Cellvibrio sp. PSBB006: one gene and its partner. The protein of the gene in region 2 interacts with the protein of the main gene of each other region in a pairwise test. Links are inferred from orthologs where the notes say so. Each region holds a gene or a part of one and is shown on either strand. Other genes may lie near its edges.

Evidence for each region.
Region 1: the proteins of CBR65_RS19580 (region 2) and groL interact in binary tests that used the Escherichia coli proteins (3 or more experiments, as listed by UniProt). The link is inferred for Cellvibrio sp. PSBB006 from one-to-one orthologs.

What each region holds. Positions count from the first base shown.
Region 1 is NZ_CP021382.1:1,957,965-1,961,170, forward strand. Bases 16-2,896 are described here. They hold groL (chaperonin GroEL), read right to left. Parts: upstream 2,339-2,896; coding sequence 692-2,338; downstream 16-691. Other genes in these bases: sodB (superoxide dismutase [Fe]), read right to left, coding at 16-442; CBR65_RS08105 (co-chaperone GroES), read right to left, coding at 2,394-2,684. In the rest of the region: more of sodB, read right to left, coding at 1-15.
Region 2 is NZ_CP021382.1:4,714,968-4,718,198, reverse strand. What follows is about bases 214-3,119. They hold CBR65_RS19580 (ABC transporter ATP-binding protein), read right to left. Parts: upstream 2,119-3,119; coding sequence 1,309-2,118; downstream 214-1,308. Other genes in these bases: CBR65_RS19575 (endonuclease), read right to left, coding at 2,226-3,119; mlaE (lipid asymmetry maintenance ABC transporter permease subunit MlaE), read right to left, coding at 521-1,312; mlaD (outer membrane lipid asymmetry maintenance protein MlaD), read right to left, coding at 214-518. Also shown: CBR65_RS19595 (phospholipid-binding protein MlaC), read right to left, coding at 1-14; more of mlaD, read right to left, coding at 42-213; more of CBR65_RS19575, read right to left, coding at 3,120-3,231. UniProt on the Escherichia coli protein: Part of the ABC transporter complex MlaFEDB, which is involved in a phospholipid transport pathway that maintains lipid asymmetry in the outer membrane by retrograde trafficking of phospholipids from the outer membrane to the inner membrane.

The DNA of each region.
Region 1 (3,206 bases), 2.8 Mb from region 2 along the record:
CTGTCAGCGGAGTTTGCGCATTGCTGGTGTTAACGATAGCTACACTGCCATCGGCTTTCTTTACCAACCAGGTCCAGGCAGAACCAAAATTATTGATAGCCGAGTTGGTGAACTCTTCCTTGAACTTATCGAAGGAGCCAAATGCCTTGTTGATGGCTTCAGCTACGGCACCGGTGGCTTCGCCGCCGCCATTAGGGCTCAGGCAATTCCAATAGAAGGTGTGGTTCCATATTTGTGCAGCGTTGTTGAATACGCCACCGGAAGAAGTCTTGATGATGTCTTCCAGGCTCTTGCCTTCGTACTCGGTACCGGGAACCAAGCCATTCAACTTGTCCACGTAGGTTTTGTGGTGTTTACCGTAATGGTATTCCAGGGTCTCGGCAGAGATGTGCGGAGCCAAGGCATCTTTTGCGTAAGGAAGTGCAGGTAATTCAAAAGCCATAATCATTCTCCTTAAGAAGACGTAATCTCAAAATTTCACTTAGCGATTGGCCAAGCACACGAATGTCGCAAAGCGCCAGTTTACAAAGGGCGTAAAGCCTGCTGGCTGTTAGAATTTTTCTGGAAACGAAAGCGGCCCCGAAGGGCCGCCAGTATAACTCACTTCTGTTGCTCGTTAATGCCAGTCCATACGGGTTTGTATGACACAGCACTCACGGCAGAAGACAGCGAATTAATGCTCATGGGCAAATTACATCATGCCGCCCATGCCACCCATTCCGCCCATGCCACCCATATCTGGTGCAGCAGGCTTATTGTCTTCCGGCAGGTCAGCGATCATGGCTTCGGTAGTAATCATCAAACCAGCGATTGAACCGGCTGCTTGCAGTGCAGTACGGGTCACTTTAGCCGGGTCGAGAATACCCATCTCCAGCATATCGCCGTATTCACCAGTCGCCGCGTTGAAACCGAAGTTACCGCTGCCTTGTTTAACCTTGTCAGCCACCACAGAAGGCTCATCACCGGCGTTGGCGACGATTTGACGCAAAGGCGCTTCCATCGCACGACGGGCAATACCGATACCGGCGTTTTGATCTTCGTTGTCGCCTTTGAGGTCTGCAATAGCAGCAACGGCGCGAATCAACGCAGTACCACCGCCGGGAACCACGCCTTCCTCTACCGCAGCACGGGTAGCGTGCAGAGCATCTTCCACGCGCGCCTTCTTCTCTTTCATTTCAATTTCAGTAGCGGCACCGACTTTGATTACCGCAACACCGCCAGCCAGTTTGGCAACGCGCTCTTGCAGTTTTTCACGGTCGTAATCAGAGGTAGTTTCTTCGATTTGCACACGGATTTGCTGAACGCGCGCTTTAATCTCGTCAGCTTTACCAGCACCGTCAACAATCACAGTGTTTTCTTTGTTCATGGTGACGCGCTTGGCGGTACCCAAATGCTCCAGGGTTGCGCTTTCCAGATCCAGACCCACTTCTTCAGAAATCACAGTAGCGCCAGTCAGCACAGCGATGTCTTGCAACATGGCCTTACGACGGTCGCCGAAGCCAGGCGCTTTACACGCAGCCACTTTCACAATGCCACGAATGTTGTTCACAACCAACGTCGCCAGCGCTTCGCCTTCAACGTCTTCAGCAACGATTACCAGCGGCTTACCGGCTTTGGCAACACCTTCCAGCACGGGCAGCAACTCACGGATATTAGAGATTTTCTTGTCAACCAACAGGATGTATGGGCTGTCTTGTTCAACGCTCATGCTGTCCTGGTTGTTGATGAAGTAAGGAGAGAGGTAACCACGGTCGAATTGCATACCTTCTACCACGTCCAGCTCATTGTCCAAGCTGGTGCCTTCTTCCACGGTGATCACACCTTCTTTGCCCACTTTTTCCATGGCTTCGGCGATCAGGCCACCGATTGACGTGTCGCTGTTGGCAGAGATGGTGCCGACTTGAGAGATAGATTTGCTGTCAGCACAAGGCTGGGCGATTGACTTGACGTGAGCCACAGCAGCGGTGATGGCTTTGTCGATACCGCGCTTCAGGTCCATCGGGTTCATGCCCGCCGCAACAGACTTCAGACCTTCGTTCACAATGGCTTGGGCCAGTACAGTCGCGGTGGTGGTACCGTCACCAGCGTCGTCAGACGCGCGTGAGGCCACTTCTTTCACCATTTGCGCGCCCATGTTTTCAAACTTGTCTTTCAGGGTGATTTCCTTGGCTACGGAAACACCGTCTTTGGTCACAGTAGGTGCGCCGAAAGATTTTTCCAGAACAACGTTACGCCCTTTTGGGCCCAGGGTTGCTTTAACGGCGTCAGCCAGGATGTTTACACCGACAACCATACGTTGACGAGCGCTATCACCAAATTTCACTTCTTTTGCAGACATTTTCCAATTCCTTCAAATTCGTTCAACAGAGGGTTTGTGACAGGCAAGGAGCGGTTTACAACAGCACAGCCTTGATGTCGCTTTCGTTGAGGATGACCAGCTCTTCGCCGTCGATTTCAATCGTGTCGCTACCGGCATATTTGCCGAACACCACCACATCACCCACTTTCACGTCCAACGGACGCAATTCACCACTTGCCAATACACGGCCATTACCCACGGCCAAGACTTCGCCCTGGTTTGGCTTTTCTTTTGCAGAACCGGGCAGAACGATACCGCCAGCGGTTTTTTTCTCTTCTTCTTTGCGGCGAACCACAACACGGTCATGTAAAGGACGAATTTTCATGAGCTCATTTCTCCAACAAGCAGTTAAACACGGAAATTTAGCCGGGATTCCCCCGAGTGATTGCCTATATAGCGACAGTGTCAGCTATTTCAAGGGGTAAATTCCCGGTGAAAAGAGACTGAAAACTGCCACCAGAACCACCTGGCCAACTTACTGCGAAAGCCGGTCAGGCAGCGGTAAAGCAGTGCCCCAGAAGTGGGGTTCAGCAGCGGGATTTCAACTGCCTTGATACAAATAAAGTTACTTCCTGCCATGCCATTACTCATCGCTTGAAGAACTGGCGAAAAAACAGACAGAAAATCCGCCCACCCTCCCGGTGCGAAGCATCCGGCCAACCCAGCAATATGGCGCAAAAATCATTAATTGGGTGTGCAGCTACCTTCACCCGTGGCAGTTTTTGTCCCTGGACATTGATCACGGGGCGTCCCACTTTTCTGTTGGCTCATCAAAAATAGTGGCAAGTGCATCTGAACACACCTACACCGGTTTTAGAAAAACAGATAATTTTTTCTATCTCATTCT
Region 2 (3,231 bases):
AAATTGCTTTTCATGTGCGTCACCTGTGTGATATCAGTCCGCTATTCATCGACGGACTTTTTATCCCCACTCACTTGATTAAGACCAAACGCACCGATCAGCTTTTCCAGCAAGAGCGCTGAAGACGTAAACTCTATATTGTCCCCATCGGCCAGCAGGCTGTCATCGGCCCCCACTTCAATACCAATATATTGTTCCCCCAACAGGCCAGAGGTAATAATGCTCGCGGAAGAATCCACACTGAAGCGATAGCGATTATCAAGGGCCATACTCACCCTTGCCTGGTAATTGTTGGTGTCGAATTGAATGTCGCTCACCCGCCCGATAACCACACCGGCACTCTTTACCGGCGAATGAATTTTCAATCCGCCGATATTGGTAAAGTACGCGTGTACTTCATAACTGGGCGCTGAACGAAAACTGGATTGATTAGCCACCTTCAACGAGAGAAACACCACCGCCGCCAGACCGAGCGCCACAAAGAAGCCAACCCACAAATCGACCATGTTACGGTTCATTGTCAAAACCCTCTGAACATAAAGGCCGTCAGCACAAAATCCAAGGCCAACACCACCAACGCCGACAACACCACCGTACGGGTTGTCGCCCGGGAAACACCTTCAGCAGTGGGTACCGAAGAATAACCTTCAAATACCGCAATCAAGCTGACAGCAAACGCAAAAATCACGCTTTTGATGACGCCATTCAGAATATCCTGACGAAAATCCACCGCGTTTTGCATCTGTGACCAAAACGTACCAACATCCACACCTAACAATTGCACAGCAACCAGATAACCACCCCAAATACCCACCGCACAGAAAATAACATTGAGTAAGGGCAGCGAGATAACACCGGCCCAAAAACGCGGTGCTATGACGCGTGCCAGCGGTTGTATCGCCATCATCTCCAATGCGGTTAATTGTTCGGTGGTTTTCATTAGGCCAATCTCGGCGGTAATGGCTGAACCAGCGCGGCTTGAAAATAATAGCGCCGATAACACCGGCCCGAGTTCACGCACCAAGGCAAGCGCTACAACCATACCAACACTATCGCCGGAACCAAAACGCTCCAGCGTATCGTACATCTGCAAACCCAAGACCAGACCGACAAACAGACCAGCAACGGTAATAATCAACAACGAGAATACACCGACAAAATAAATCTCACGCACCACCAACCATGGCCGACGAAGACAGGTGCCCGACATAAAGAAAATGGAAAATAAAAAATGAAACACTGCACCCAATAACACCAAGCGTTCCGTTACCTGATGCCCGAGCAACGTCAGGTAATCGGCGATGGATTTCATAATCCATCTCCCAGCAGGTCGTGTGCATAATCCGGCGCAGGATAATGAAATGGAACTGGCCCATCAGCATGGCCATTCACAAATTGCTTCAGGTAAGGGTGGGTGGATTGATAAATTTCAGCGGGCGTACCTTCAGCAACGACCACACCTTCCGCAATCATGTAAAGATAATCCACAATATTGAGTGACTCGGTAATATCGTGCGTCACAACAATGGAGGTAGCGCCCAGGGCGTCATTGAAACGGCGCACCAACTGCCCTATTACACCCAGGGAGATCGGATCGAGGCCGGCAAAGGGTTCATCGTAAAGAATTAATTCCGGGTCCAGCGCAATGGAGCGAGCCAGGGCTACCCGCCGCGCCATACCGCCGGACAACTCGGATGGCATTAAATGGTGAGCACCGCGCAAACCGACGGCCTGCAGTTTCATCAATACCAGATTGCGAATTAATGGTTCCGGCAAGTTGGTGTGTTCGCGCATTTGAAAGGCGACATTTTCAAACACCGTTTGATCGGTAAACAACGCACCCATTTGAAACAGCATGCCCATCTTGCGGCGCAATAAAAAAAGCTGATGGGTATTCAACGCGGCGACCGATTGGTTATCCACCATTACGCGCCCGGATGTCGGTTTAATCTGGCCGCCGATAAGGCGCAAAATCGTCGTCTTGCCACATCCGCTCCCCCCCATGATGGCAACCAACTTCCCGCGCGGAATGCGCAAGCTTATGTTGCGTAATATGGTACGCGAGCCATAACCAAAAGAAACTTGATCTAACTCAACAAACGTCGATTTATCGTCCATAGCCGCATGTTCTCATGGGGAACGTGCGGCTATCCTACTCCCGCAGGATCGATAGTTTCAATAACGATTCTGCTCGCCACGCTTGCGTGGCTCTTACGCGCTAACGATTAATTACAACTGCTGCCCCAGATTTCATTCGCCCATGCGGGATAATCGACAAAAGGATTGCGATTACCCTGGCGCACAACAATGCGCGCATGGCGATTAATTTCTTGCTGGCTTACCGGGTCCTGATTGTGCCAGGCCAACAAGGTGCAGATTTTACCTAGGTTAGCACCGCTGGTACCCGTGTAGTTCACCAACTGCAAATCATCTGTGCCGGTGCCATCGCCGCCGTTGTAGCGCACGTCCATATAAAACATCATGCGTGCAACATCGCCCTTAATCGCATTGCGCGGCTGAAAACTATCGGAGTCCGTATAATTTCCCGGTGCTTCACTGATGCTTGAACCGCCGTTGTCGAAGTCTTTGTTACCGCGCGTTGAGTTGACCGATGCATCGGTGGGGCGAAGATGATGAATATCGGTATAACCCCAATCGCCGGAACTTGGGAAACCATGACTTTTCGGCCAGGTGTGCTCGCGGTTCCAGGCATCTGGATCGTTGTTGCCGCTCGCGTTAAATGACTTGGCCTGTGAGCGGCCGGTGTAAAGCAAAATAACGTTATTGGTGTTGTCAGGATCTTCATCCGTGTACTTGAGCGCATCCCATACTTGCGCGTAACTCATGCGCACATGATTACGTTCAGCAATATCTGCCAAGGTATTTTTCAACGCGGTGCCGGAAAGACCGATGGCATCCGCATAATAATTTTCAAAACCGGACCAGGTCGCACCACTGGAACTACCACCGCCAGACGTCGAGTAACTTGCGACCAGTGTGACGCCACTGAAACTGCTATAGGCGTGTAACTGAATGTAATACACCGCCGCTTGGGGAGACGAAAATGCACAGCTCTCATTATTGCCATTCAAGTAAGGGCGGCAATCATAGGATGATAAAGTGGGTTGGCTCCCTGCCCTCACATAAAGGTCTGCATCACCTGATCCACTGTTGGTGGTGATGGTCAGATTGGTAGCACCCGCAGGTACGGAAATCTGATAGTTCAGTAGG